3 regions of the Methylocystis rosea genome follow, and region 2 is predicted to be linked to each of the others. Evidence: riboswitches for the same ligand, from Rfam matches in the RefSeq annotation. Region 2 holds a riboswitch; each other region holds the start of a gene.
What was found. A riboswitch is a leader RNA that binds a small molecule or an ion and turns the genes downstream of it on or off. The one in region 2 is predicted to bind fluoride.
Positions count from the first base shown of each region.

Region 1: linked by a shared signal. The riboswitch ahead of EHO51_RS18385 (hypothetical protein) and the one ahead of EHO51_RS19950 (MFS transporter) in region 2 are both predicted to bind fluoride.
Region 3: linked by a shared signal. The riboswitch ahead of crcB (fluoride efflux transporter CrcB) and the one ahead of EHO51_RS19950 (MFS transporter) in region 2 are both predicted to bind fluoride.

Region 1 covers NZ_CP034087.1:109,763-119,975, forward strand. The annotation lists gene EHO51_RS18365 (cation:proton antiporter) at 78-1,304, opposite strand; gene EHO51_RS18370 (sulfite exporter TauE/SafE family protein) at 1,449-2,222, opposite strand; gene EHO51_RS18375 (EamA family transporter) at 2,230-2,667, opposite strand; gene EHO51_RS18380 (bile acid:sodium symporter) at 2,723-3,841, opposite strand; gene EHO51_RS18385 (hypothetical protein) at 3,907-4,320, opposite strand; fluoride riboswitch at 4,695-4,757, opposite strand; partial or broken gene EHO51_RS21000 (ISAs1 family transposase) at 4,918-5,987, shown strand; gene EHO51_RS18395 (response regulator transcription factor) at 6,412-7,077, shown strand; gene EHO51_RS18400 (ATP-binding protein) at 7,074-8,378, shown strand; gene EHO51_RS18405 (efflux transporter outer membrane subunit) at 8,850-10,213, shown strand, end outside.
Region 2 covers NZ_CP034088.1:124,755-134,967, forward strand. The annotation lists partial or broken gene EHO51_RS21510 (LysR family transcriptional regulator) at 185-1,018, shown strand; gene EHO51_RS21110 (DUF3600 domain-containing protein) at 993-1,751, opposite strand; partial or broken gene EHO51_RS19940 (TniB family NTP-binding protein) at 2,300-2,935, shown strand; partial or broken gene EHO51_RS19945 (transposase) at 2,982-3,326, opposite strand; gene EHO51_RS19950 (MFS transporter) at 3,380-4,945, opposite strand; fluoride riboswitch at 5,061-5,120, opposite strand; gene EHO51_RS21115 (encapsulin) at 5,665-5,949, shown strand; gene EHO51_RS19960 (DUF2945 domain-containing protein) at 6,033-6,242, shown strand; gene EHO51_RS19965 (DUF488 domain-containing protein) at 6,255-6,782, shown strand; gene EHO51_RS19970 (hypothetical protein) at 7,289-7,981, shown strand; gene EHO51_RS19975 (RNA polymerase sigma factor) at 8,202-8,915, shown strand; partial or broken gene nthB (nitrile hydratase subunit beta) at 9,542-10,204, shown strand; partial or broken gene nthA (nitrile hydratase subunit alpha) at 10,201-10,213, shown strand, end outside.
Region 3 covers NZ_CP034086.1:2,247,907-2,258,119, forward strand. The annotation lists gene EHO51_RS10885 (L,D-transpeptidase family protein) at 1-295, shown strand, start outside; gene EHO51_RS10890 (hypothetical protein) at 393-773, shown strand; gene EHO51_RS10895 (hypothetical protein) at 836-1,090, opposite strand; gene EHO51_RS10900 (Kazal-type serine protease inhibitor family protein) at 1,065-1,406, opposite strand; fluoride riboswitch at 1,669-1,731, shown strand; gene crcB (fluoride efflux transporter CrcB) at 1,816-2,190, shown strand; gene EHO51_RS10910 (spermidine synthase) at 2,221-2,913, shown strand; gene rplU (50S ribosomal protein L21) at 3,141-3,449, shown strand; gene rpmA (50S ribosomal protein L27) at 3,529-3,798, shown strand; gene EHO51_RS10925 (GNAT family N-acetyltransferase) at 3,978-4,580, shown strand; gene obgE (GTPase ObgE) at 4,588-5,652, shown strand; gene EHO51_RS10935 (DUF2946 family protein) at 5,848-6,243, shown strand; gene EHO51_RS10940 (hypothetical protein) at 6,415-6,864, shown strand; gene EHO51_RS10945 (O-methyltransferase) at 6,884-7,552, opposite strand; gene EHO51_RS10950 (hypothetical protein) at 7,754-8,125, shown strand; gene EHO51_RS10955 (M3 family oligoendopeptidase) at 8,206-10,044, opposite strand; gene EHO51_RS10960 (hypothetical protein) at 10,212-10,213, shown strand, end outside.

The DNA of each region.
Region 1 (10,213 bases), on a different replicon from region 2:
AGGTCATCACGCTCGAAACATAGGTCGACGAGCGCAAGCCGCAATTAGGATCGCCGCTGATCACTTCTCGGCAGTTGCTAAGAACGGACTTCGGAGTCATCCAACGCTTCCTCGACCTCGGCTTCGTGTGCTGGTGTGTGCAATTCGGCCTCGTCTTTTGGCAACAAATGACGCGGCAGGAAGAATCTGTTGGCTATCAAGGTCGGAATGATAGCCGTGCCGATGATGGCTGCGACAAGCGTCGAATATTGTCCGTCGTCGATGATCTTGTTGGAGAGCCCAAAGAGCGCCGAAATCGTGCCAAAGGTCAGACCGGACGCCATCAGGAGAGTTGTATACATCGCGTCCTTATGCGGCGCCTTAAAGGCTTTGGCGACCGGATAGACACTGACGATCTTGGTCGCGATCTCAACGGCGATGAGAGCGATCACTCCGAACGGCGCCATCAGGACGGCAGGAATCGACACGAAATAGCCTGCGCGGATGAAATAGAATGGCGTCAACAGACCGATCGTAATTGTGCGGAGACGCTTGATGAGCGCAGCGTCGCGACCGACGCTTCCCGCCAGCGCCATGCCGACGAGATAGGCCGGCAGCACGGCCTCACTCCCCGCCCAAACCGCAAGAGCGCCAAGCGCCATCAAGCAGAAAAGCAGGAACTTCGCTTCGAACTCCGACGGCTTGCCGCCAAAGAGCGCGTAAGCGCGTGGCGTGATTTTCGGCAGGCCGATGAATGCCGCGGCGAGTACGGCCACGAACAGCAGCGTCTTCCAGGTGAAGGGCGCAAAGACGAGCCCAAGAGTCACCACAGTGCCGAGATCGGTGATGAAGCAGGCGGCGAGAATCGTCTTTCCATACTCAACGCGATTGAAGCCATATTCCATCATCACTGTGTAGACGACGGCGACCGACGTGGCCGCAAGCGCGATGCCGGCGAGAATGGCGGGGGAGCTTTCCCAGCCGAGCAGGTAATGCGCGGCCGCCCAGCACCCGATTGCAGGCAGGAGGAAGCTCGCCACGCCGATGGCGGCGGCCTCTTTCCACTTCATCCGGAAAACGTCTGGATCAAGTTCAGCGCCAGCAAGGAAGGTGAGGAATATGGCCCCAATGCCGGCGAAGGCTTTCACCCACGGCTCCTGAACGGAGAAAGCGGCATAGCCGCCAATTGCGGCCAGGATGGAGCCCGCGACCATGCCAACGATAATTTCCACCAGTGCCGTTGAAAAACGATAGCGATGCGCGATCAGACTGGCGACCAGCGCCAGACCAAACACCATCGCGACTTGCGCCCAAACTGCCGCCATGTTCCGTCCTCCCTATGTTATTCAACCAAGAATGTGAGCCAGAGCCCGGTCGATGGCGGACATCCTTCGGACTATGAAGCGGAGCTTGCGAGCAAGCCCTGCGATATTCGAACGAAACCCACGCGCCTATGGAAAGACGCAGGATCAATATCCCAACAGCATCAAGCTCCCCGCCACCGCGAGCATCAGCTCGAGCAAGTTCCGAAAGCGAGTGGCATCGATGCGATTGACGATCTGCTTGCCGAGGTAGGAACCGCCGATCAGCGCCATCCCGATCGTCAATCCATTCGCAAGAGAAACAGGGTCAATAGCGGCAAATCGGCCATACACGAGTGATTTGGTTAAGTGGACCGCGGCGGCGCCCAACGCCTCTGTGGCGAGATAAGCGCCCTTAACGAGGCCATAGCCAAGGAAAAACGGCGCATTGATTGGCCCCACTGTGCCAACGACGCCCGACAGCAATCCCATCGCGACGCCAATTGGGAATAGCTGCCAAAGCATTACTTTCATGGCGAATCTCGCCATCAGACGCGACGCAGGGATCATCAATAGAATGAACAAGCCCAAGAGCCGGTGAATGAGCGCTGCGTCGATTTCAATGAATATCAGCGCGCCAAGGATGGCCGAAGGGAGGGCACCCGCCACGTAGACGCCGCACGCCAGCCAATCCGTCTCACGCCAGGAAAAGGCCGCGCGGGAGAGATTACCAAGGAGCGCCGCGACTGTGAGGATTGGGACTGTGGGAGATGCCCCGAAATAATAAACGCAAATGGGGATAAGAATGACGGCGCTGCCAAATCCGACCGTGCCGCCAACCGTGCCTGCCACCAACGCGATTGGGATCAGGACCAACCATGTCAGAAGGCTTTCCCTGAATACGATGCTTTGTCCGTGGTCGATGAGCCAATCGAAGTACATGGCCGATTCAGGCTTTATAGGCCACGAGCATCGCGCCGATCCCGATGAGGCCGACGCCGAGCCAGTTTCGGAAGGCTAGTCGCTCTCCCAGCAGCAGCGCCCCAAATATCGCGACCAGCACTACGCTCAACTTATCGATCGGCGCAACTTGGGATGCATTTCCGAATTTCAGTGCGCGAAAATAGCAAACCCAAGAAGCGCCAGTCGCAAGGCCGGATAGAACCAAGAACAAATAACTGCGGCCGGAAATTGAATCGAAGCGTTGCCACTGGCTTGTCGCGGCTAAAAAAGCGGCGAGCGCGCCAAGGATGACGACTGTGCGGATAAATGTGGCGAAGTCAGAATTGACGTTTTCAATTCCAATCTTCGCGAAGATCGCCGTGAGCGCGGCGAAGGCCGCCGATAAACACGCCCAGAGCTGCCAAGAACCCAGGAACTGGTTCATGCCCCAACCTCCCATTCGGCAGCTCTCGAGGCTGCGCCGACGCGCGTTGTCTTGCTCAAGATCCAGGAATCCTCAATCGCGACTGCGCTTGCTCGTCGCCGCCACCCCCGACGAGTAATCGAAAGCCAACGCGCTGCAGCCAAAAATCGACGAGCGACGCAAAAAGGTGCTGGACCAAATTGTAAAAAATGATCGGGAGCATGACTTGCGGATGATCCACCAACGCCAACGAGGCGAGAACAAGTCCAGCGCCATTATTGTTCATGCCGAGGGCGAACATGAGCGACGCCGTTTCCGACCGGTTAGCCCGAACCGCGCGCGAAAGCAGGAAGCCGCACCCGAACCCTGCTACGCAAAGCACGCTGACGATGACAATGACGGCGAACAGGAAATCGGGATCTGGCAGTGAGACCACTTTCGGCAAAACGAGCGTGGCATTTGAATAGTTTAGAAGGACCAGGATGAGGAAATTCGACAGCTTCACATAAGGCGTCACCTGGACGAATAACCGCTCGTTCATCAGTTGACGCGACACAATTCCCAGTAGCGACGGGAGTATTACCCATGCTCCGAGAAACGTCGCCGCCTCTCCCGACGCCAGCTCGTGCAGATCCTCGGAATAGTCCCCGCTGGTCAAGAAGCCCACGGCGTGAAGAATGAGAGGCGTGGTCAACGGACTCAGCAGGGTGGTGAGCAACACCAGTCCCAGGCTCAGAACGAGACTGCCGCTCGCATTCTGCGCCCATGCCGTCGACGCTCCGGCAATCGGCATCGCAGCGACGAGAGCCAAGCCGACGAGTAGTTGCTGTACCTCGTCCTGGTTGTGCCAGAGCCTCATTGTCAGGCTGACCATGACAATCATGGTCAAAGGCGCGGCGAGGTTGCCGAACAGGCCGGCAATCATCATGAATGCTTTGCGAGGGGCGCTGCGAAGCTCATTGAGGGAGACACCCAGACCGGCATTGAATACGAGCATCGCCAACATCAGCGGCGGCAGACTGATACTAATTTTACCTGGCGGCGCTATTAGAAGCGCGACATCAACCTCACGTATCCAAAGCCCGAACGCCGGCAGAAACGCTGCCGCTATATAAGAAGCGACGATCGCCCAAATGAAATATTTGTGGATGACATGGACCAAATGAATGACCACGATGCTCCCCTGCACTTTCATTTGGCGATCTCTCATAGAAGCCGCTGGCGGAATCAATATCCTCGGGCTTGCGATCGCCCTTTCGTTCATCCCGCCGATTTCCGAGTTCGATTACTTGGCTGGAACTCTCGCTGAGGTGCTTCGAGCGTTCGATGCGACTTGCTCAACCCTGTCTCTCTGTTATTCGCGATCCATCTCTTGACATCGGACGTATTGCCATTCGTGAGTTTGAACCAGTTGCCCACGTGCATGCGCCCTCCGCCTGCGTTGCGCCAATGCTCGGTAACGATAAGGAGCTCCCACTTCCTTCGCGCGTCGCCAAGCGAGCACACCCGCATGACCTCCACGTCAAAGCTGTAGAACTCGCCACGATAGCCGTAACGCTCCGCCGTGCATTCCGCACCGTTCTTCTCCCAGCGAAGCGGACCAATGCCGGCAATCGGGCGATCGACAATAAACTCGATTTCGCTGATAACCTTTGATCGAGAGAGCCGCAGCATAGCCGTGCCTCGCTTTCAGCGCGAGTTTCGCCCGAGAACAGGTCGCAACGATCGGTTCTGCACTGCATGCGAAAGAAAAGATGGCATCAATGATCGAGACGACTAGATGCGCTAGTCGCCAAGGCGACCAGAAAACCAAAGCGCGACAAGGTCGACGATCGTAATGCTTCTTAACTCTTTCTCGGACACCTTTGGAAAGGTAAAAAACGTTGCTCGCTACAACAGCCAAAGAGGGAGACCGAAAGCGCCAGCCAGTAACGCGGTCGATTACGAGCGCCGTCGTGCGCGGATATTTTCGAAGGCGCGCTTTGCAGCAGATTCGAGTTGGTAAACTGAGAAATAATGGCTGGTTCAACGCAGACTCCTAACGTGCAAGCGCAGTAGGAGTCATCAGCCCCGAGGGCGGTTATAAGGCGAACTCCATCGCCCAAAAGTATTATTCAAATCCAGACAGGTCTTGTCAACTGACGGTACCCCCAGGTGTCGACACTGACGGTACCCCCAGGGCAGAGTCCTACATCGTTAAGGATTGGTTAAACATAAAGGATTGGAAGGGCGCTGGAGGATCGCGCCATGACGAAGGGTTTTTTGGATCACATGCGGGTTGTTCCGGATCATCGCGTTCCCGGCTTGGCGACCTATCCTTTGGACGAGATTTTGCTGCCGACGCTGGTCGGGGTTGTTTGCGGCGCGGACGACTTCGAGGGCTTCGGGGAAGTTGCGACGGGCGCCTTGGACTGGCTGCGGGGGTTTTTGCCGTTTACGGACGGCGTCGCGACGGCGCAGACCTTGCGCAAGGTGTTTCGTCTGCTTGATCCGCAAGCGCTGGAGCGGGGGTTTTCGGCCTGGGCGGCGTCGATCCGCCCCGCCGCCCGCGAGGTCGTGGCCGTGGACGGCAATACGTTGCGCGGCTCGCGGCAGTCCGACGGAACGGGCACGCTGTATCTCGTATCGGCCACGCCACGACGGCCGAGCTGGTGCTGGCGCAACGCGCCGTCGACGGCAAATCCAACGAGATCACGGCGATCCCGGAACTCCTCGACATGCTCGCGCTCGAAGGAGCGATCGTTTCCATCGACGCGATGGGGACGCAAAAGGCGATCGTGGCGCGCATCGTCGACAGCCGGGCGGACTATGTGCTCGCCCTCAAGGGCCATCAGACGAGCCTTCACGACGACGCCGAGCTTTTTTTTGCCGATTCCGCATGCGCCGCGACCTGCCAGAGCGAAACTGAGACCGACACGGACCATGGCCGGATCGAAGAGCGCCTCTACCGCGCCGCCGCCTGGCTGGCCGAGCGTCACCCGGAGTGGAAGGGTCTACGCGCTCTCACCGCGATCACTGCAAGGCGCATCGACAAAAAATCCGGCGCGGAGAGCCTCGAGACAAGGCTCTACATCACTTCGCTCGAACCCGATCCAAGAGCCATCTTTGCTGCCGTGCGCGCGCATTGGCGGATCGAAAACAATCTCCATTGGACCATGGACGTAATCTTCGACGAGGATCGCTGCCGAACCCGCAAGGACATGTCGCCCCGAAACCTCGCCGCCATCCGCCACGCCGCCTTCAACATCCTCAAGGCCGACAAAACCAAAGGCTCCCTACCCAGAAAACGCCTCAGAGCCTGCGTCGACCCATGCTTCCGGACCAACCTCTTCGTAGCTTAACGATTTAGGATTTCCCCCTAACGGTACCCCGATCACGGAAGCAATGACCAACAAAAGGTATCCGCCGATCCGATCCCGTCATGAGAGTAGTGTGCGCTCCGGCGACCACGCGAGTTGAAGGTGCTGTTGCCTCCTTCTGTCGCTGCTTTGTTGTAGGACCCTAAGCCCCGGCTAAGAATCGTGTAGTACCAGCCGCGTCCTTGGACAAGGGCGGGGGACCGAAATGAATAAAATAGCTCCGATTCATGTTGCTTTTTGGCTTATGAAAATCAGGGCGACTCTTGGGAAGATAGTTCCCGCCTTGGTTGCGAAGCGCACCCGAACCGCATCGAGTTTCTGGCGAGAATTTGCTTCCGAGGCCTCTTCTTTGCTAATTCGAACGGGTACGAAAGCGCATCCGGCTAAAGCTTGATGGGTTCTTTCATTGCGCCTCCTTCTAATCGAAGACGACTCAATGATCGGCGAAAGCCTGACCCGTGGCCTTCGCTTGCAGGGCTTGTCCGTGGATTGGGTGAAAACGGGCCCTGATGGCGAAGTAGCCATGGCGGATGGCGATTATGCGATGGTGCTCTTGGACTTAGGCCTCCCCGGAAAAAGTGGGTTTGAGGTATTGCGGACGAGACGAGAAAGCGGTGACCAGACGCCAATTATCATAATCACCGCTCGGGACGCCCTAGAAGATCGAATCAAGGGGCTAGATCTCGGGGCGGATGATTACGTGATAAAGCCGTTTGAGCTTCGTGAATTAATCGCCAGAATGCGGGCCGTGCAACGACGGCGAAGCGGATCCGCGCAATCGATGCTAACTGCGGGGGAAATTTGCCTTGATATGGCGACGCATGAAGTCAGCTATCGCGGGCGACGCGCTGTACTGCCTGCTCGCGAATTCGCGCTCATGTCGGCGCTGATGGAGCGGCCCGGCGCCATCCTGTCACGTCATCAGCTTGAAGATCGGCTCTACGGTTGGGGCGAAGAGGTTCAAAGCAACGCCGTCGATGTTTTAATACATTCGATTCGGAAGAAGTTCGACAAGGACATCATCTTTAACGTCCGCGGAGCGGGGTGGATAATCCGCAAGGGCGCCCAATGACTTCTCTCAAGAAAACGATTCTCGTTTGGACAGCCTTCACCCTTCTTGCTATCGGAGCAATTGACGCTGCAGTTTCTTACTGGCGGGCCAGTAAAGAAGCAGATGATTTCCTAGATGGGCAATTGCGCCAAATTGCCTTGAACATCGGCGACCTTCCGGCAGAAGCGGTGAATGCCCCACATACGCAGATAGAGCCAGAAGACGACCTCTTGATTGAGGTGCGAAAAAAAAATGGCGACATTGTGCGGTCGCCTGGAGATTCCATAGAGTTACCGATTTCTGACGTCTCCGGCTTTTCTGTGATAACGGCCGGAGGCATAGATTGGCGAGCCTATACCCTGCACGGTCGGAAGCGCGCTGTCGTTGTCGCTCAGCAACTCATAGTCAGGCGAGAACTTGCGGAGCGCGCCGCAATTGGAGTCGCGGCGCCAATCGCCGTCACTATTCCGATGGCCTGGATCATAGTCAGCTGGGCGATGGCCCGTGTGTTCGATAGGCTTTCCGAAATCGGGCGTTCAATCCAAGCCAGAGGCCCGGATCGGTTGGATCCGATTCCGGTGTCCGACGTGCCTTCTGAGGTGCTGCCTCTGATCGACGGGATGAATGAATTGCTCGCGCGCCTTACAAAGGCGCTTGATCAGCAGCAACAATTTGTATCCGACGCGGCGCACCATCTTCGCACGCCGCTTTCGGCCTTGTATATTCAGTTAGAAAACCTTCGAATGATATTGGATCCTAGCGGAAGTGGGCGCGACTTTGATGAAATGAACCAAGGCCTGCGACGAGCGTCAAAATTGGTCGATCAACTTCTTCGGTTGGCTCGATTTGATGACCCACAGAAAGATCTACGTTTTGAATCCATCGATATTAGTGAGGTATTGATCTCCTGTATTGCGGACCAAATTCCGATCGCGGCCGCCAAAGGAATCGATCTTGGGGTGAAAGCGTTGCTGCCTGGTAGGGTTCGCGGGTCGCGGGATGATCTAGCCGTGCTTTTCAATACAATTTTGGACAATGCCATTCGGTATACGCCCACTGGCGGTTCCGTGGACGTGTCCGTTCGACGAGCGGATGAACGCATAGAGATTGAGATTTGCGACTCGGGACCTGGTGTTGAAGAACAATATTTGCCCAAATTGACCGAGCGCTTCTTTCGCAGCCCAGATGCGGCTGGTGAGGGAACCGGTCTTGGTCTCGCTATTGTAGCGGCGATCGCGAAGCAACATAGCTTCGATTTGACGATATCTAACCGACCCGAGAGCGGCGGCCTATGCGTCGCGATCCAATGTCCTGCGGACTAAGCAAAAGGCCACAGTCCGGATGGGATAGTCGAAGAAGTCGTGCCCGGTTGGGGTCAGTTTCTGACCAGTGTGAAACCTGCTAATTCCCGCCTAATTCTTTTTTGTTAGGTCCAAGCCCGCCCGAGGCGAAGGGCTTAAGGCGCGATGCTGTTTCTCGGAGGACCAGCTGACACATCCTTGGGCTTGCAATGTCCCGAGCGGCGCAGGGACTTTTAAAGCTTTTTCGGATCCAGGGGTGCGATCTTTGATCGTCACTGTATGGAGGAGCCGCGGCGCCCGGCGAGGGAGATCGATGCGCCTGAAGGGAGGGCCTGTTCTAGGTCTCGAGCATCGGCAAGGTGTGAATGGCGGAAAAGCCTGCAGGCAAGTCGAGCCGAGGTTGCAGCTTCGCGCAACAGTGCAACGGACTCATCGAGATATGGCGCTCAAATCGGCTGGCCCGGGAAAATATAAGCTTGGGCACAACGCCGCATGCAAATGTCATACTTGATCCTTTTGGTCTCGCGGACTGTCAAAGAAATGACGCTTTGGGCGTTGCTAACCCTTTGTGCGCATCTTGCGTTGTCGGGATGCGCCGTAGGCCCTGATTTTCAGTCGCCGAGTCCTCCGGAAACAACGAGATTCACCGCAGAAAGACTTACCCGCGCGGGTCAAGACAAAGCGACCGATATAGGTTTCGCTGTAGAAAAAGAGGTGCCGCAGCGGTGGTGGGAGGCATTTCAGAATAAAAAGCTCAATAGACTCATTGAGGCCGCAATTGAACACAATCCCTCGTTGCAGTCTGCCGAAGCGGCGATCAAGATCGCGTATTACAATGCAGAAAGCCAAAAGGGAGCATTTCTTCCAACACTTTTGGCTGGGGCAAACGAAAGCCTGAATCTGACTTCAAATGATCGTTCCCTCGGGACGATCAATCAGACTATATACAATCAATTGTTCCCTACGCCCGCCAATATTCTCCTGGACGCGCCATCCTTTAACACCCAAAACCCTCCGACTTGGGTATACTCTCTGTTTCTGAAACAGCTGACTGTGTCCTACACGCCTGACATCTGGGGCCAGAACCGGCGGGCCGTCGAATCGCTCGAGGCGCAGACAGACCTACAGCGATATCAATTAGAGGCGGCATATCTCGCGCTGACAAGCAATGTCGCCGTGGCGGCGATACGGGAGGCGTCTTTGCGAGGGCAACTCGCCGCCGTCGAGCGCGTCGTAAAAATCGCGCGGGAATTACTCGATATCATTCGCAAACAAAAAGGGGCTGGCGGGGCATCCGAGGCTGACGTCTTGACTCAAGACGCCGCCGTTGGTCAGGCGCAACAATTGATTCCACCCCTGAAAAAGCAGATCGCTCTACAACGGGATTTGATCACCGCTCTCGTCGGGCGTTATTCGTCGGACGAGATCATCGAAACCTTCGATCTCAGCGAACTGAAGCTTCCGCGAAGCGTGCCGCTCTCGCTTCCCTCGAGATTCGTCAGGCAGAGGCCCGACATTCGAGCCGCCGAGGCGAAATTGCACTCGGCCAGCGCAAACGTCGGCGTTACAATGGCCGCGCGGCTGCCCAACATTACTTTAAGCGCCAATGCGGGGTTCAGCGCCTTCAAATTAGCCGAACTCTTCGCGCCAGGAACGCAATTCTTTACCCTCGCCGCCAATGCCGCGCAGCCGCTCTTCACAGGCTTTTCCCTTCTTAATCAGCAAAAAGCCGCGCATGCCGCCCTAGAGCAAGCCCAGGCTCAATACCGCCAGACCGTAATCTCGGCGTTCCAAAATGTAGCCGATGCGTTGAAAGCGATTAAGGCGGACGCCGAAGCGGTCAACGTGGCCGCTCA
Region 2 (10,213 bases):
TGGCGTCGAAGCTGCTGTGCGCATAGGGCTTTCACCTTATTGGGTCTGCTGTCCACATGTTCAACTCAATTGCGTCGTGCTTGGGCTCCACCGTCTGGATTGAGCCCCAAGAGTGACCGTTGCATTCATTTTTCGCAAACGCAAAATTGTTGAAAATAGAACAAAAGAAATTTATATGTAAAATATGGACGTCAATCTAGCGAAGACCTTCTTGGAAGTGGTTGCGAGTGGAAGCTTCATTGCTGCTGCGGATCGTCTACACCTGACGCAAGCAGCGGTGAGCGCCAGAATTCGAACTCTAGAAAGTCAGCTCAAGCGACCACTCTTCGTTCGCAATAAAGCGGGCGCGCGTCTGACGTCGGCGGGCGAACGCTTCGCGCGCTACGCGACGACGATGGTTCAGTTATGGGAGGGCGCTTGTCGACAAGTGGCTCTGCCCGTGGGGCGAGCGAGTGGTTTCAGCATAGGTGGAGAATTCAGTCTCTGGTATCCGCTCCTAGCAGATTGGCTCATATGGATGCATGCGGAATCGTATGAAACAGCGATAACAGCGGACGTTGACACCCCTGCGCGACTTCTCGAGCGCGTGCAGGAGGGCTCGCTTGACCTCGCCGTTCTCCATAATCCGCCGCAACGGTCTGATCTTGTCTGCGAACTGCTCATTGAAGAGAAATTGATTCAGGTAACAACCGACCCAAAGGGTAGAATCGATCCAAATGAGTATGTTTTCGTCGATTGGGGGCCAGAATTCGCTGTCAATCACCAGGCCGCTTTTCCCAAGCTGAGCATTGCGCCCTTGTCAATATCGCTGGGTCCGCTCGCGTTGACCTTTATACTGAGCGTCGGCGGAGCGGGGTATTTTCGTATTGGCGGTGCGCAGCCATTTTTGGCCGACGGACGGTTGCATCGTGTAAGTCGAGCTCCTGAGTTCTCATATTCCACGTACGCCATCTACGCCACGGGGCGCGAGGATGATGTCATGCAACGCGTCCTTAAGGGATTACGGTTGGTGGCGTCAGGTCACGAGAGGGCGGGAATACCGCCGGCGATCGGTGCGAGAGCGTTGTCGCGAAATTTATCGCAACGATCTCCGTCGAAGAAACGGAGAAAGTCAGCAAGAGGTACTGGTAGCGCAATCGTCGCTCAGAACGACTAGCACGCTGTTGAAACGGCTCTGATGGGGTGGACGCCCCCCGACGGCCTCGATGTGCCAGAGTGGAGGTGTTGAATCTCACTCGAGGGAGGCGTCCATGAAAAAAGTTAGCACTATCGGATTGGATTTGGGGAAGCCAGCCGCGCGCTAATTGCGCCTGCACCCAATTGCGCTGACGACGTCGAATGAATGCGCCGACGCCCACGCCAACCAGGCTGGCGGCCATACCAGCGCCAATGCCCGCAACGATCGCCTCGGCGAAACTGCCGTAGATGGTCCAAACGGCGATCGCGCCAGCAATGGCGCCAACATAGAAGAGCAGGCCGATGAGCGCAGCTTTGCCTTCATTAAGCGACTCGGCTTCGATGTAGGAAATGCGAGGAGCTTCATCGCTGTCCTCGATCTCGACCGAGCGTTTCGATCCAATCTTTTCGCGCGTCTTCGCGTCTTCGGTGAGCAGGCTGATTTCGGATCGATCGAATCCATGAGTCATCAAATAGTCAATGGCGGACTGCAGCTTATCAAGCGAGTCGAACAGGCCTACGGCTTCGGAAAATTCGCGAGACTGTTCGAGCGCAGTCGTTTCATTCGATTCCATGGAGTTCCTCCCGAAGCTCATTACTCTTGAATCGAAGCCGGCCTCTGTGTGCGCCCTTGCCCATCTGAGCGGTCATTTGCCCTGTGATCGGCGTATCAAATATCAGCATGCCCCCGCTTGAAGCCTTCGACAAGGCCAAGCGCTAACGGAGCCCCGGAGAAAAGCTCTTCCCAGGACAGATGCTGCATGAAGCGTCCGCACATAGGCGGGACGATAGCGCCAAGGCCACGCAAAACCAAAAAAGCCTCGCGAGCGCACGTCCGCACGGCGGCTGAGCAGCTGGATCCCGGCTGAAGTTGAAAAAAGGCCCGCGGCCGTGAACCGCGGGCAAAGGAGATTGGAGCGTCGCGATGAAGGCGACGCCGGCCAAATTGCGCCGAGGCGCGCTGAGGCAAGCGTGGCAGTCAGATCATAAGGGTCACGCTTGGCCATTGATGGCGCGACCCCACGCAATGCGCGCATAGGAGCGCATATGCTGAACCAGTCCGATTTTCGCCAACCCTTCAGGAAGCGCGGTTTGACGCCGACGCTGCAGATCGAGCGTGGCGCGTTATGCCGACTATCCGCGGGCCAAACAGGCCCTCGACCGTTTGGGGCTCCTGCTCGACCATCCTCGGGGAAGGAGGAGGCCTTCCGTTGCGATTTATGGCGACAGCGGCATGGGCAAAACCATGATCATGAAGCGATTCCGTGATGAACACCCGCCGGGCTTCAATGCGGTCACGGGAGCGCTCCGAACGCCTGCGCTCGCGATGGAGATGACCAGTCGACCTGGAGAACGCCGCTTCTATGCTGAACTGCTCACGCTTCTTGGCGGGCCGCAGCGTCCGCGCGCAGACATTGCGCAGATGGTGCAGTCCGCATTGCGGATCTCGGTGTTCAAGTTCTTGTTATCGACGAAGTCCACAATATTCTCGCCGGTTCCTATCGCGAACAGAGAGTCGTGCTGAACACCCTTCGATTCTTGAGCAATCGCCTTCAAATCTCGCTTGTTTGCTTTGGCGTCAACGAAGCGCGCGAAGCCATCAGCGGTGACGTTCAACTTGCCCGCCGGTTTGAACAGTTCACGCTGAACCGTTGGGCGGCGGATGAAATTTGAATCGCTCGTCGCGTCCACTCTGCGTAACACGCCGCTACGTAATCCTTCCGTGCTCAGCACGAAATCATTGCGTTGGATGCTGCAGCAACGGGCGCGAACTGGCGCATTCTTACAATTAAGCGCAGCGTGACAGACGGGCTCGCATCGCGGTCAGCGCGTTCCCGGTCGATCATCAGCGCCACGTCGTGGATGGTCTCGAACAGAAAACGGCGCATGAAGCGGCGAAACCACCAGTAGATGGTTTGCCAGGGCGGAAAATCCTTGGGCAGCATGCGCCAGCCGCAGCCGGCGCGGGCGATGTAGCGGATGGCGTTCAAAACCTCGCGTGGGTCGACCGAAGGCTTGCGCCCTCTGCGCGCAGGTGAGGGAAGGAACGGCTCAACGCGCTCCCACTCCTCATCGGTCTAATCCGTCGGGTAACGTTTGGTTTTCTTCTCAATGGCGGCCATCTTGGCGCGATTCGCTCGGGTCCACATCCCTAGCTTGAATCACGCCCCTATCTCCGTCGCAACCATTCTCAAACGGTCTCTCAGGGCTGCTCCATCAGTTCCTCGGCGGAAAGCCGTGCGAGCGATTGTTTGCGCTTCTTGGACGCGTAGCTTGGATAGGCGAGCCAGACGACTCCCGAGAGCAGGATGAACGCCATTGCGCCGAACAGAAAGACGTCGTTGAGCGCGAGGATCGACGCCTGCTGTCGAATGAGCTGCGCCGCGCGGCTCTGCGCGGCGGTGGGCGACATGCCCATCGCCTGCATGCGATCCAGGAAAGTGGCGAGCAGGTCGAGCGAGGCGAAGCGCCGTCCGCCGAAATGATCGGCGAGATCGAGCTGATGGAACGGCGTTCGGCGGAAGAAGAGAACGCCGAGCAGCGAGATGCCCAGGGCGCCGGCCACGGTGCGCAGCATCGCGAGCTCTTCCGCCGCGCGGATCAGTCGTTCGCCGACGAGCCCGGTCATGGCGAGGGTCGCGAGCGGCGCAAAGAACATCGCGAGCGAGAAGCCGAAAAAGAACATCGGCGTCTTGACGTCATCGAAATAGGCGTTCTTGTCGTATTGTCCGAGCCAGACAAAGGTCACTGCGAGACCGATGAAGTTGAGGAACACGATCAGTCGCGCGTCGACGTTCCTCGTGATTTCATGCACGACGGCCGCGGCCGCCATCGCCAGAAAAATCATGATCAGATAGACCATGCCGGCGAGCGAGGACGTGTAGCCGAGCAGCACCTGCAATTGCACGATGAACACCGAGAGCAGGCCCTGAATCACCAGGAAGCCGACGATCGAGCAGAAAGTCGCGATGGCGAAGTTGCGATGCAGAAACAGACGCAGGTCTAGCGCGGGCCGTCGTTCGCCGAACTCCCAAAAGATGAACATCGGCAGCGCCAGCAGCACGACGAGCAGCAGCCATCCGAGGAGAGGCTCCGCGAACCAGTCGAAATCATTGCCCATGTTGAGAATCGTCTGCACGCCGAGCAGCACCGCGGCGAGCAGAATGAAGCCGATCGTATCGAAGCGCGTCATGCGGCGCTGAAAGCCGCGCCGGTAGAACAGCGCGGCAATGATCGCCGCGACGGGCATCACGACCAAGACGTTGGAATAAAATAGCCAGCGCCAGTCGAAATATTCGGCCCAGAAGCCGCCCATGAATACGCCGATGGTGAAGGGCGCCATGCTCATGACGCCCCAGAAGCCGACGCCGAGCGTGCGCTGGTGATCCGGATATTGCGCAAGCGTCACGGATTGGGCGAGCGGAAGGGCGACGCCGCCGGCAAGGCCGAGGAGAAATCGCATCGGCGCGAAAAACCAGATGGTTTCGCTCGCCGCGCACATCAGCGAGAAGATGGCGTAGAACATGAGCGCGCCGATCAGCACGCGATAGTCGCCGAAGCGCCCGGAGAACCACCGCGACAGTGGCAGGCCGAGCGCGATTCCCACCATGTGGTCGGTGGTCGCCCAGGTGCCGAAGCTCGGCGTCACGCCCTGCAGACTGCCGGCGGCATAGGGCGCGAGCACCGTGTAGCCCGGAACGTTCGAGAGCATGACGACATTCGCCGCCCCCGCCGCGCCATTCAGCAGCAGGAATCGCCAGCCTATCATTCGGGCCGGCCTATCCATGATCGCCACCCTCGCTCCGTTCTATAATCGCTACTGGGCGGTATTACGCGACATCATCCGCGGTTGTCGACTAGAGCAACGACGGACTCCGACACAATGTAGAGCAGGGGTCATCAGCCGCAGGCGGTTGAGCGCGAACTCGATCGCCGGGACAAGGATAACTGAATCGGACCTAAGCCTGTCAATGGTGAAAGTAGCAGGAAGAACATCAGACAGGACGCCATCCTTGGGTGAAAGACAGAAAATTGCTCACCGATCACGCAAGCTGCATCTTTGCCGTCTTCATCGGCTAATTGCGTGCCCGTTGTTGGATTCAAAATTGGCGGGTTGATACAAAGGCTTGGCAAAATGGTAACGTGGCTGTTTGCTATCAGTATCAGCCTCAGCATGGCAATTTCCGTAGCGTGAACCTGTCCCATTCAGCAGTCATCTTCGTCCCCGCCGTCGTCATCTGCTGTTTCTTGGTCGGCAAGTCGTTCTGGATCGTATTCCAGACGGTCTGACGCGGCAATCGATCGACGACGTGGAGCGCGGCGCAATGGATTCAGATTGGGTGCCCGGGAAATCCCCTTTGCAAAGGATCGCGCTGTGTCCGATGGGTGCGCTGCGGCAGGCATTCACCATTCGCGAGGCCAGCAGCAATCAGGGCGTTGTGCTGCCTTCCAACGTCCGGGTTACCCAAGCGCCTCGCTCAGCCAGTTGTGCGACATGGTCCGTACGCGCTCATGCTCGGGCTAGACACCTACACCGCCGCGAGTGGTGGAAGCGTCCAGGGCTATCCGGTTTTTCACCATCTTGAGCGTGTGGTGGACGGAGGGATCATCTGGGCGCCCGCCATTGAAGGCGGCGTCGTGCGCACGACCTGCAGCGGTGACTTCGAGTTAGATATCGGTCGGGACATATCCGTTGGTTACACGAGCTATTCCAGCACGGCCGTCGAACTGAATTTTCTGGAGACCTTCACCTTCCGGCTGCCGACGACCTAGGCTTCCGTGGTGCTGGCGCCGGGCATAGACTTCGGATCCATCTGTTTGGGAGAAGCGCTTCTTGGAACCGGGAGGACGCGGCGATGGCAAGGAAGTTTAAGATCGGCGATCATGTGAGCTGGAACTCCGAGGCCGGACGCGTGTCGGGGACTATCATCGCCATTCACATTAGAGATTTCGATTATAAAGGCCACACGCATCACGCGTCGAAAGACGATCCCCAGTACGAAATCAAAAGCGACAAGACAGATCACATCGCAGCGCATAAGGGCGGCGCGCTCGACTATGCATAACGAAGGCCGCGCGTGAAGCTTCCGTTTTTCACCATCGGCCATTCCAACCGAACCCTCGAGGCTTTCATCGGTCTACTGCGCGAAGCCGATATCGCTCTTGTCGCGGACATCAGAACGATTCCGAAGTCACGAACCAATCCACAGTTCGACAAGAACACGCTTCCCGGCGCCTTGGCGGCCGTCGCCATCTCTTATGAACATATGGCTGCCCTCGGTGGCCTTCGTGGAAGGTCACGCGGCATATCTCCGACTGTCAACGCCTTCTGGACGAACGAGAGTTTCCACAACTACGCCGATTATGCGCTTACTGCACAGTTTCAGGCAGGCCTCCAACACCTCTTGGACAGAGGACGCAAGCGGCGCTGTACCATCATGTGTTCGGAAGCCGTATGGTGGCGATGCCACCGCCGCATCGTCGCCGATTATCTTATCGCCAGCGGGGAGACCGTTTTCCACATTATGGGGGAAGGTCGTCTGGAGCCGGCCCATCTCACTCCAGGCGCGGTCATTCAACCTGACGGCGCCGTGATCTATCCGTAGTCCGCCGCTCGCAGCATTGGCAGCGCTTCGACGCCAGAGCTTCGAGCAACGCCTCGATGCTCGCGCCCAAGCGAACAAACCCGGCCACACGCCTAAAGCTAAAAATATTTCTGCATCGGGAACGCAGCACGGAATGGTCGCATCTAATATACAGGGCGCAAGTGCGGAGAAAAACTGAGCGGCAGCTACCGCTCTGCACAGAAATATCGTACCGTCGGGAACCCCCGTAAAATCACGCTGGTGCGATAGCGGAGGCGCTATGAGTTTTAGCGCCTCCGCAGCCCGTTTACGAAGTAATGAGAGCCTATCCAGCGCTTGTGTTGTCGCAGGATGTTTTAGAGCTGACCGTACTCTGCCGCTCGACGTGCTCGGAAGCTTTCTCTTTTCCCCCAAAAAAATCTCGTGCAACGGGAACGCAGCGCGAAAGGGTCGCATCGAATATACGGGGCCGCATCGAGTCGATCACACCGGCCGCTACGCAAACTGATCGACCAAGGAGAACCGTCATGACACGCGTGCAGATGTTCCACCGGGCCGTTAATCGCCGCCTCGCCCTTGCGGGCTTCGCCGCCGCACTTATGGCTACTCCCGTTTTCCGCCCGACCGCCGCCTATTCCGTTAACACCTCGCACACCGAAGCCGCGCAGATCATTCGCAGCCCGAGCGGACTCGCGCTCAATAATGCGATGCGTGAATTGTGGGCTCAGCATATGGAATGGACCTATGCGGCAGTCACGGCCTTGGCCAACGGCTCGCCATCTTTCGACGCCACCGCAGCGCGGCTGATGCAGAACCAGGCCGATATCGGCGACGCTATCAAGCCCTTCTATGGCGATGCAGCTGGTAACGCGCTCACCAAGCTGCTTCAGGAGCATATCGGCGCAGCCGTCGAGGTCGTGAAAGCCGCCAAGGCCGGCGACAAGCCGGCCACCGACAAGGCCGTCGCAGCCGCCTACGCAAACGCGCAGGAAATTGCCGATTTTCTCGCCAAGGCGAACAAGAACTGGCCGCAAACCACGGTACGCGACATGCTCAAGGGGCATATCGACACAACTGTGGTCTACGCCACGGGGCTTTTGCAGGGCAAATATGCCGACGGCATCGCCGAATATGGAAAGGCCGAAGCTCATATGATGATGCTGGCCGATGCCCTGACCAACGGTTTGATCGCCGCCTTCCCAACGAAGTTCGAGAATTAGTCGGACAACGCCAAGGGCGACGACGGAACGGCGCCCCGCCATTGCCCGTACGCCCGGAAAGGAGCCGTGATACTCATCGACGCGTTGATCGCTTTCGCGATGGTCGCGGGCATGATGGAATTGCTGCGCGATCCGGAAGACGCGGCGCGCGCGATCCCTATAGCGGCAGCGCCGGCAAAGGCACGCCGGTAGCCTACCTGTTCAATGAATGGAGGCGAAAATGCAATCACTTCAGCGTCAGGCGGCAAATAGCTTCTCGAAAACCACGCCGGAGGCAGAGCTGATCTCGCGCGCCGCTGACGGTGACGGAGTGGCGTTCGAAGCCATCATGCGACGGCACAACCAGCTTCTGTTCCGTACGGCGCGTAGCATCGTGCACAATGATGCGGAGGCGGAGGATGTCGTCCAGGACGCCTATCTGCGGGCGTGGCGCGCGCTTGGAAACTATCGCGCCGAGAGCAAGCTCTCTACCTGGCTTGTGCGGATCACGACCAATGAAGCGCTCGGCCGCTTGCGGCGAAAGAGTGCCCAGATCATTCCTTTGGAAGCTGCCATGACGCCCCATGAATCTGAAGCCCAGACAGCGCTGAACGATGAGCCTGAGCGTAGCCCAGAACAATCGATGATGCGGGTTCAGATGCGCAAGCTCTTGGAGGCGCGCATCGACCTTCTGCCGGAGGCCTTCCGGACGGTGTTCATGCTGCGCGCGATCGAGGAGATGAGCGTCGAAGAAATCGCCGAGGCGCTGGAGATCCCCGAGGCGACGGTGCGTACGCGCTTCTTCCGAGCTCGCAGCCTGTTGCGCGAAAGCCTTGCCCAGGAGATGGACGCGGGCTTAAGCGACGTTTTCGCCTTCGCCGGCGAGCGGTGCGACCGCATCGTGACCGGTGTCCTCGAACGCTGTAAAGCGGAAGGGCTGGCCAGCGAAGAGTAGCGGCGGGTCGAGAGCCCCGTACCTCAGCCGCATAAGCCTGCTTGATGGAACTATTCGGAAGGGAAGATATGAGGTGGGATAGCCGGACGCTGAATAGGGCATAAGAGGGCCGGAGGCGGTAGACGCAGCCTAAAAACCGGGCGCGCCAACCGTCGCTAGGGGATTTGCGCTGGCGTTGGCAAAAATGGGACCGAGGAATCCGTCCAGATTGAAGGGAAGGGGCGTCCTGCTTATCACGCGTTCCCAAAAGGCGCGCAGGCGCTCGACGCGCTTTTCCAGATGATTGCCGCAAATGATCACGACGTTGATCGCGCCGATCGAAATGCCGGCGAGCCCCTTCGGACAATATCCCCGCCGCGAGCGCCCCGAACGGGCCCGCCTAATAGGCGCCGAGCGCGCCGCCGCCTTGAAAAACCAGCGCGACAACTTCTTTATTCGTCATGCGCTCATGCGCCGCCGCTCCGCATCTTCCGCGCGCGTCGCCCCTGGATCCTCCCATTCCACCGTCGGCGTGTTGCGGCCTTTGCCTTCCACAACTCTGAGCCTATTTTGGACAACGTCGGAAAAGCGCTCCAGATCCGAATTGACCCTTTTTTCTGAACCAGCCTGCCGAGGCAGTGGGAAATCGGATATTCGGCATCTATGTGGCGATGATGGCTCTCTCGGGCCATCTCGACTCGTCCGTGCCGGCCTGCGCGATCGCCGACGTGCCGACCGCTTCCGCGACATGTGGACAGGGCGGATCTGCGCGCTGGCGCCGAGACGATGGATCCATTCGACTACTTCAAATTCCGTTACTACGAGAAGTGGCTCAGCGGCATCCCCATTCCTCGTCGACAAGGGATACCTGCGCGAGGACGAATTAGCCTCGCGGACAAGCGAACTGCGTGGCGAAGCGGCCAGGCCGGACGGCGCTCGGCCAGGGGGACCCGATCGGGCTGAAGCCATCGACGAGCAGATCATCGCATATCTACGCAGCGGCGACAGCCCGCGGCGCGACGTCGCGCATCCGAAGTTCGCCGTCGGGCAGCGGGTCCGGATCGCAAATGTCCCAGCTGGCGCGCACACTCGCCTGCCCGGCTATCTGCGGGGGCGGAGCGGCACGGTGGCGCAGGTGCTCGAAGGCGACTACGCCTACTTCTGGCACACTGGCGACGGCATCGGCGATCCAATGCCCGTCTACATCGTCGAGTTCACGCCGACCGAATTGTGGGGTCCCGCGCGCGGAACCCGGCGCGCAGACGCTTTACGCCGAACTGTTCGAGGCATACTTGGAGGAACCTGCATGAGCGGCCAGT
Region 3 (10,213 bases), on a different replicon from region 2:
GGAAATCTACGCCTTCGTCGAGGCGGCGATGCGCGCCGGCCAGCACGAAGTGCAGGTGCATATTTTTCCCTTCCGCTTGACGGAGCAGGCGATCGCTCGGGAGACCGGCGGCAGCTGGCTCGCCTTCGTCGGCGCGGGCGGCAATTATCAGCACTGGACCGAGTTCTGGCGCAATCTGAAGCAGGGCTACGACATCTTCGAGCAGACCGGCGAACCGCCGGTGGCCTTCGCCTGCGGCGATCATTACGCCTTTGGCGCGGGCGATTCTTCATGCCGACGCATCGCCGGCTGGTGATCGCGGTAGCTGTGACGCCGTTCAGCTTGGTTTCAGCCGGCGCGCGCGAAGATGCCTTGGCAAAGCGCTGGGGGGCGCAAACAAGGAAAATGCCCGCATGCGGCTCGTGACCTGTTCTATCGTCGGCGCGGCTTGCGCCCTCGGCATCCTCTTCACGCCGATCGCGCAGGCGGCCAATGCGCCGCTGTGCCTCGCGATCGCTGAAAACTACAACACCTGCATGCGCCAGCATCAGTACGGGCGCGGCGGCGGCGGTTATGGTCCGGGCTATGGCCAAGGTTATGGTCAAGGCTATGGTCGTGGCTATCGCGGCGGCTATCCCGGCGACGATGACGACGATGGCGGCGGTGGCGGCTACGGCGGATTTGGCGGCTACGACGGCTATGGCGGCGGCTCCCCCCGTCGCCGTTACGAGCGCGCCAAGGCGGCCTGCGCCATCTGGTTCGCTCAGATGCACGCCAGCGGCTGCTTCAACTAGCCCAAGAACGCGCGTAACCGAAGTGATGGCGCGGCCCGAGTGCGCCGCGCCATCATCAAGGCTCACCTGTAGGGTTTCGGGCACTCGCCGTCGGACTTTTTCGCGATCTTCGCGGCGCGACGCGTGCAGCCTTTGTCGCATTGAATGCCGGCGATGCCTGCGCACATCTCACCGACTTTGGCGGCCGAGGCGGGGGCGGAAACAAAGTGTGAGAGCGCCAGGGCGATCGCTAATCTCCAAAGTAATTTCGTCATATTCTCCTCCTTTAAAATATGCTGCTTCAACGAGCGGTCAGTGGTGGCGTCGGCAGCGGCCATTGTGGTTTTTGCTGACGCCGGCGGCGCGGCGCGCGCAGTCGTTCGGGTAGGTGCGGCCGTCGCAGCCGCAAACCGGCCTGAAATTGCGGCGGCAGAAGGCGGGCTTGCGCGCGCAATGGCCGAACGCGTCGGCGACGCGGCAGGAGCCGGGGCGCATCTCGCACCACAAGCCCTTCGCGCAGGGAAGGCCGGCGATGCCGCCGCACTTCGCGCCAACCGCGCCGGCGGCGACCGCTGGCGATGACGTCGCCATGAAAAATACGAAGAGCGTCGAAGCGAGGACCGCGCAGAGGCGCAAACCAGAGCGTAAATGCATAGCTATTCTCCAAAAAATTCTTTCGTAACGGAAGGATAACGCGTGTGGCGCGCAAGCGTTCCGCACGGGCGACGGCGGCTGCAGGGCTCCGAATCCAGGTGAACGAGGGGTCATCGCGCCGCGTCATGGCCGCGCTTGTCGCGGACATCCACGCGATGACGCGAGGCAAATGTGAGAGCCGAAGTGAGCTGAAATTAACCAGAGGTCGAAGCCCTGCGGGGGCGACGGCCGGTTGATCGTTTGCGCCGGCGCGGCTATGTTGCCTTCCACACGGGATGGGGCTCCCGGTAACCGCCTGATGAAGGCTGATGGCTCCTGCCGCAAGGACGCGCGTCCTGCGGGAGGAGCGCGCCTAAAACGCCGCCTGCCGCAGCATGTTTGTCGTCCGCTCGTTGGAAAGGACGACGTCATGGGCTTCTTCATTGTGTTTGCTGGCGGAGGACTGGCCGCGGCCGCGCGCCACGGGGTCAACATTCTTCTTGCCCGACTGATCGGCGTTGGTTTTCCGTTCGGGACGCTGACCGTGAACGTGCTTGGCTCGTTCCTGATGGGCGTGATCGTCGGTTATTTCGCCTTCCAGGGCGAGGCGTCGCAGAACTGGCGCCTGTTCCTCACGACCGGGATCCTCGGCGGCTTCACCACCTTTTCGGCGTTCTCGCTCGAGACGGTTTTGCTTTACGAGCGCGGCGAACTGGCGATGGCGACCTTCTATGTCGTGGCGTCGGTCGGCCTGGCGGTGGCCGGCCTCCTCGCCGGCCTATCGCTGCTGCGCCATTTTTCGTGAGGGGCTTTGAACTCCAACGGAGTGTTATCAGTGATTCCCTGGACCCTGCTCGACACAGCGCCGATACCGGGCGGCGAGGGCGAACTCCGCCTCAAGCGTCGCGGCGCGGAATTCTCGATCATGTTGGGCGATATCGAACTGATGAACAGTCGCCTCAGTGGCTCGGAGGAGGCGCTCGCCACGCTCTCTTGCGAGAGAATTCAGGCGCGCCCACAGCCGCGCCTTCTGATCGGCGGGCTGGGGATGGGCTTCACGCTGCGCGCCGCGCTCACTGTCCTCGGCGCGAAAGCGCGGATCGTTGTCGCCGAACTCGTTCCGGCGGTCGTGGCCTGGGCGCGCGGCCCGATGGCGGAAGTCTTCGGCGCCAGCCTGACGGATCCGCGCGTCAGCATTGAGGAAGGGGACGTTGGGCGCCTGATCCGGTCCGGCCGCGCGACTTATGACGCAATCCTTCTCGATGTCGATAATGGCCCCGAGGGCCTGACTCGCGAAGCCAATGACGGACTTTACGATATCGAGGGATTGAGGGCGGCCCGCAAGGCGCTGCGCCATAATGGGGTGTTGGCCGTCTGGTCATCGGGGCCGGATCGGAATTTCACGTCGCGCCTCCGCAAAGCCGGGTTCCGCGTGGATGAAGTCAAGGTGCGCGCCAACGGCGGGCGTGGCGGCGCCCGGCACGTCATCTGGATCGCGACAAGAGAGTCGACGCCTCAGATGCAATAGAAAGCCGATCTCAGCTGAAACCGAAATCGACAGCGCCCCCGCCTTTGAACCCAACCACCCCACATATTGACAGTCGCCGGCTTTGAAGGGTAGATGAACGTCGCTTCGGCGCGGCGGTTTCGCCGCGCTTTTCGTTTGCGCCTGGCGCAAGATCGAGGCGAAGCCACTAACTGCCAAGAAGCCGGCCGGCGGAAACGCCAGCGTCGGGACGAACACAGGAAAAAAAGATGTTCGCAGTCATTAAAACCGGCGGCAAGCAATATAGCGTCGCCGCTGGGGACGTGATCACCGTCATGGCGCTCGACGGCGCGCCGGGCGACGCCGTCACCTTCGACGAAGTGCTCATGCTGGGCGGCGACAGCCCCAAGGTCGGCGCCCCGACGATCGCCGGCGCGAAAGTCTCCGGCGAGATCGCCGAGCAGACCCGCAGCGCCAAGTCGATCGCCTTCAAAAAGCGCCGCCGGCAGAATTCCAAGCGCAAGCGCGGTCATCGCCAGGACCTGACGCTTGTGAGAATCACCGCGATCGAGAGCTGACCGCCTCTCGCGACACTTGGAACGCGACACTTGGAATAAAGCGGCCCCAGTCGCCGCATAGGAAGATCGGAGCAAGACCATGGCTCACAAAAAGGCAGGCGGCTCGTCGCGCAACGGCCGCGATTCGGACGGCCGGCGCCTCGGCGTCAAGAAATTCGGCGGGGAAGCCGTCATCGGCGGCAATATTATCGTGCGTCAACGCGGCACGAAGTGGCGCCCGGGCCGCAATGTGGGCATGGGCAAGGACCACACGCTTTTTGCGCTCGTCGACGGAGTCGTCGAATTCAAGTCCAGCGGCGGACGCGCTAGCGTATCGGTGGCGCCGGCGCCCGCCGCAGCAGCCGAGTAAGGCGGTAGGGGACGACCCGCCGCCGGCCTTCCGGCGGACAGTCGTCTCGACTACCACTCTCGCGAATTCAGGCGGGAACGTTTCAGGCGAGATGTCCGGAAGCGCCGTGAAGGGCCAGTGGGGAGCGCTCTCCTTTCAGGCTCTTAGGCCAATATTTCCGATGTCGCTTGGAGCAATCAATGTTTCCCGAAATTACCCGCGACGACGTTTTTCGGCTGGAGACTGAACGACTGTGGCTGCGTTGGCCGCGCGCCGCTGACGCCGACGAGATTCGCCAGCACGTCGGCGATCCCGACGTCGCGTTGATGACCGCCAGCATCCCGCATCCTTATGCGCCGCACGACGCCGACGCGTTCATCGCATCGGTGCGCGCGGAGAACGGCGCCGGCGGCGGGCTTCATCTCGTCATCACCCCGAAAAACCGGCCCAACGAGCCGATCGGGCTTGTGAGTTTGCATGGCGCCGACCGCCGCGGCTCGGCGACGCTCGGCTATTGGCTGGGCAAGCCCTATTGGGGGCAAGGCTATACGACCGAGGCGGCCAGAGCCCTCATCGACCTCGCCTTCGGCATCACCTCGCTGGATCGGATCGTCTCCGCGGCGCGGCCGGACAATCGCTCCTCGTTGCACGTGCATGAGAAACTCGGCTTCCGGACCATCGGCCGCGGCATGCGGCCGGCGCCCGCGCGCGGCGGCGAAATGGAAGTCGAGCTTTTCGAATTAAAGCGCGGCGAAGCGCATACGCTGTTCGGCGCGCGCCGGCCGCGATTCTTTTCACCGTGAGCGGCAGATGAAATTCCTCGACCAGGCCCGCGTTTTTGTCCGCTCCGGCGACGGCGGCGCGGGATCCGTCTCGTTTCGGCGCGAGAAGTTCATTGAATTCGGCGGGCCGGACGGCGGCGACGGCGGACGCGGCGGCGACGTCGTCGCCGAATGCGTCGCCGGGCTCAACACGCTGATCGATTATCGCTACCAGCAGCACTTCAAGGCCAAGACCGGCGGCCACGGCATGGGCAAGAACCGCGCCGGCGGGCGCGGCGCCGACGCCGTGCTGAAAGTGCCGGTCGGGACGCAAATCTTCGAGGAGGATGGGGAAACCCTCATCGCCGACATGACCGAGGTCGGGCAGCGCGTCGTCATCTGCAAAGGCGGCAACGGCGGCTTCGGCAACGCGCATTTCACCACCTCGACCAATCGAGCGCCGCGGCGCGCCAATCCCGGCCTCGAGGGCCAGGAGCGCACCATCATCCTGCGGCTGAAACTCATCGCCGACGCGGGGCTGATCGGCCTGCCCAACGCCGGCAAGTCGACATTCCTGGCGACGGTGACGGCGGCGAAGCCCAAGATCGCCGACTATCCGTTCACGACGCTTTATCCCGGTCTCGGCGTCGTGCGCATCGACGACAGGGAACTCGTTCTCGCGGACATTCCGGGTCTGATCGAGGGCGCCCATGAGGGCCACGGCCTCGGCGATCGCTTTCTCGGCCATGTCGAGCGGTGCCGTGCGCTGCTGCATCTGATCGACGCGACCGGGGAACATGCCGGCAAGGATTACAAGATCGTCCGCGGCGAACTCGCCGCCTATGGCGCCGGTCTCGCCGAGAAGCCGGAAATCGTCGCGCTTTCGAAGATCGATGCGGTCGACGCGGATCATCTCAAGAAGCAGCGGGAGCGGCTGAAGCGGGCGATCGCCGCCGCCGGCCCTGAGACGCACGATCGCCATCCGGCGCCCCTGCTCCTTTCGTCCGCGAGCCGCGCCGGCGTCAGGGAAGCGCTCCGCGCTGTGTTCGACGCCATCGAGGCGCAAAAGGCGTATGAGCGCGCGTCGGAAGCCGAGGGGCCCTGGAACCCTTGACGAGAGCAGGTTACGAAAAAGTTGACGGACTTTTTCGATGAGAACCTGCTCCAGCATTTGATTTCGAGCAATTCCATATCGATCACATGATTCCATGTGATCCATAAGCGCTCTGGGCGGCCCAACCCTTAATCGCCGCCGGCGCGCGGCGTCGCCATTGACCTTGACAAGATCAGTGAATAGCTTCGACGGGCTATGAGCGCGCGCAGCGAAGTCAAAACATCGCAGTACGGTTCGACGGCAGTCGCTCTGCTCGTCGCCTATCTGTTTGTTTTGCAAGGCCTTGCTGTAGGCGTTTCGTTCAGCGGACGCGGTTCGGGCCTCTTCGCCAACACGATCTGCTTTAGCAAGGCTTCCGGACCGCTTTCCGGAGATCCCGCGACTCCCGCACGTCCGGCGCGGCACGGCGACGTCTGTTGCGTCGCGCATTGCGCATCGCTCGGCGGCGCGACCGCCGCCTCGCCGTTCATCGGCGAGACGCCACCAGCCGCGTCCTATTCGACGATCGGACTGGCCTTTGACGAGACATCTCGTCCTCCAGAGGCGTCGACACCGCCGCTCGGCTCCCGCGCCCCTCCCGTCCTGATCTGACGCTTGCCGCAGCAGTGCGGCGTCACGCCCCGATGTCGGCATGCCGCCGGCGGGGGAGAGTCAGACCAGCGTATCCGTCGTTTGTCAGCGTGCATCGCAGAGAGCACGCGCCGCTCAGTTCTCTGACTGGCGGTTGCGACGAGCCATCGGACCGCGCAGCGATTTGGGATCATGGAACAGAAAACTCAATTGGCGCCGCGCCTCGCTAAGAGGGCGCGCAGCGCGGCCTCGGGAGAACGGCGCTGCTCTCAGAACGGGAAGCTGACCGCGGCGAGCGACGGCAATATCCGCGTCGCGCCTGAAGCCATTGCGGCGCCTGCCCCCACGCGCGGACGGGTGGAGGTCGTCGAGGCCTATTTCGATCCCGACGGCCGGCCAATGAAGCGCAAAAGCCTTGGCGCAGCCAGGGTCGCGCGCTTCTATGACGCCAAGGGCAATCAGGTCGAGGAGGCCTACTTCAATGCCGAGGGCAAGCCCACGATCCGCAAGGATCTTGGCGCGGCGCGCATCTCCTGGCGCTATGACGACAGCGGCAACCAGGTCGAAGCGGCCCTGTTCGGAGCCGACGGCGCGCCATTGCCCCGCAAGCGGCGCGGCAAGCGGGCGTTCGACAGCGTTTGAAGGGAGCTGAAGAGGCGTCCTATCTGACGCGCGCGATCAGAAACCCATCCCAACCTTTGGCGCCGACGGTTTGCACCGCCGTCGCTTCGACCCGCCCCTCCGCGGCGACGGCGTCAAACAGCGCGCGCGCTCCCAGCGCGCCGCTGTCCGTGGCCGATGCGTCGGCGACGGCGCCCTCCCGAATGACATTGTCGACGATGATCAGCGCCCCGGGACGCGACAGCTTCAGCGCATAATCGAAATAGGCGGCGTTGCTCGGCTTGTCGGCGTCGATGAAGGCAAGATCGAAGGGTTGCGCCCGCTCTGATTCAAGCAGCGGCAGCATTTCGAGCGCGGGGCCGACGCGTAGATCGACGCGCGCGCTCACGCCTTCGCGGGCAATATTGGCGCGCGCGACCTCGGCGTGATGCGCATCGACTTCGAAGGTGACGACCTTGCCGCCCTCGCCCACGGCGCGCGCCAGCCAGGTCGTCGAGTAGCCTCCAAGCGTCCCGATTTCGAGAACGCGTCTTGCGCCGATTGCGCAGGCGAGCAGATACAGCAATTTGCCTTGCGGCGGCGAAACGTCGATCGCCGGAAGGCCAGCGCGCGCATTTGCCGCAAGCGTTTCCTCCTGCGCTTCTTCTTTGGAAATCAGCGCCGCGCCGATGTAGTCGTCCACGCGAGGCCAGTTTTTTACTTCGAACATTTGACGTCCCTTACATCGAGCGCCTAACGTTAGTTCGGGCGGAAATAAATTGACATCTCGCGTGATATCACGCGATGTTCCGCCGTCGTTCGCGCGCCAAAGCGCACGGGCGCAAAAAGGCTTGATAGCCGCATTTCACGAGCCCCAGTTGGACTGCGGCCGATATGCTGCTCATCACAACACTTTATGGGAGCACAACAAATGATCAAGCTTGCTTTGACGACGGCCCTTGCCGCCGCCGCCTTTAGCGCCTCGGCCTATGCCGCGCAGTGGAATGTGACCGAAGCGAATAAGGCGGGCATCAAGCGCGCGCAGGGCACCTGGACTGTCGCGACGGAAGGCGACAAGGTTTCGGGCAAGAGCGAAATGCAGCTCGATAACGGCTCCATGCTGACCTACAAGCTTGAAGGCGAACTCACCGGCGGCGTTTACACGCTCAAACTCGTGGACCGCTCCGATTCCAAGAAGAATTGCGTATGGACCGGCAAGCCCGTCGAGGGCGCCCACAACGTGTATATTGGCGAAGCTGCCTGCGACGGCGAGAAGATCGTGATCAGGGGCGGCCAGAATTAAGCGCTGACACCAGCTGCTTCCAACAACAACGCCGGCTCAACGCCGGCGTTTTTTTTGCGCGAAGGTCGTCATGGCGCTCATTAAGCGTCCTCCATCGCCTCCAGTTCCGCGATCAAGCCTTCGATCATTTCAAGGCCAATGTTCCAGAACGCCGGATCCCGCGCGTCCAATCCGAAAGGCTTGAGAAGCTCGGCATAAGGCTTGGCGCCGCCCGCTTCGAGCAAAGCGAAATAGCGCTCGGCGAATCCATCATGCGCCTTTTGATAGACGCCGTAGAGCGAATTCACCAGGCAATCGCCGAACGCATAGGCGTAGACGTAGAACGGCGAATGGATGAAATGCGGGATATAGGCCCAGAAGGTCTCATAGCCGGGGCCCAGGCGGATTGAAGGGCCAAAGCTTTCGGCCTGCACGCTCATCCATAATTCGCAGATCTGATCCGCGGTCAGCTCGCCTTCGCGTCGCGCGTTATGCACCTTTCGCTCGAAGGCGTAGAACGCCATCTGCCGCACCACGGTATTGAGCATGTCCTCCACCTTGGAGGCGAGCAGAACCCGCTTTTGCGCCTTATCGGACGCCTGCGCGATGAGCGCGCGGAAGGTGAGCATTTCGCCGAAGACGGACGCCGTCTCCGCGAGAGTCAGCGGGGTCGGCGCCATCAAAGCGCCCTGTCGCGCCGCAAGCACCTGATGCACGCCATGGCCGAGTTCATGCGCGAGCGTCATCACGTCGCGCGTCTTTCCTTGAAAATTCAGCAGCACATAGGGATGCGCGGAGGGCACGGTGGGATGTGAAAAGGCGCCCGGCGCCTTGCCCGGCCGCACCGGCGCGTCGATCCAGTTCTTCTCAAAGAAGCGCCCGGCGATCTCCGCCATGCGCGGCGCAAACCCGTCGTACGCCTCGAGCACGATTTCGCGCGCCTCCGGCCAGGAATAGCGTTTGGCCGGCGTCGACGGCAGCGGCGCGCTGCGATCCCAATAGTCCAGCGCGTCCTTGCCGAACCATTTCGCCTTCAGCTTGTAATAGCGATGCGACAGGCGCGGATGCGCAGCCTCCACCGCTTGCGCGAGCGCCTCGACCACCTCGCGTTCGACGCGGTTGGAGAGGTGGCGCGCATCGGCGACGTCCTGGAAGCCGCGCCAGCGATCCGAGATTTCCTTGTCCTTCGCCAACGTATTGGTGATGAGCGAAAAGGTGCGCAGATTGTTTTTGAGCGTCACGCCGATCGCCTGCGCCGCTTCCCGACGCGTCTCTTCGCGCGAATCCTGCATCAGATTGAGCACGGGCTCGATCGCAAGCTCCTCGCCGGCGACCTTGAAGCGCAGCCCGGCGATGGTGTCGTCAAAAAGACGATTCCAAGCGGCCGCGCCGGAGATGTATTTTTCGTGGAACAGCTCTTCCAGCTTGTCCTCGAGTTCGTACGGCTTCTCCTTGCGGATGTCTTCGAGCCACGGCTTCCAGCGCGAGAGCGGCTCCTTGCTCGCCGCGGCCATCAGCGCGGCGTCGTCCATCCGATTGAGCTCAAGCTGAAAAAACAGCAGCTGCGCCGAAGCGTTGGTGACCTTCTCCTGCACGTCGCCATAGAATTTGGCGCGCGCGGGATCGGTGGTGTCGCCGCTATAGAGCAGGCCGGCGAAGGACATCAGTCGCCCGAGCAAGTCCTGCAGCGCTTCATATCGCGCCACCGCCTCGCCAAGCTTGACGCTGGCGTCGGGGCCTTTAGCTAGCGACTCTAGCCGGCCGCGATAATCCTTGCCGAATTGCGCAACCTCCTGCGCGGCCTTGCCAAGATCGGACACGACCTGGGGAGAATCGATGCCCGGATAAAGATCGGCGAGATTCCATTCTGGCAGTCGTTCCGCAGTTTTCGCGGCGGGAGCTTCGGCGGTCGAATGGGCGAAAGAACGGGCGCTGAACATGGCGGGGACCAAAAAATGGGCGGCTCCGACAAGCGAAGACGCGAGGATCGGGATCAGCCTAAATATGGCAAGAGGCCGGACAGGATCAACCTGCGGTCAGGGTCGGCGCCGGCGCCAGTTGCGTCTATAACAATATGAGAGCGAAAGAATCAGCTTAGGTGCGCGCAAT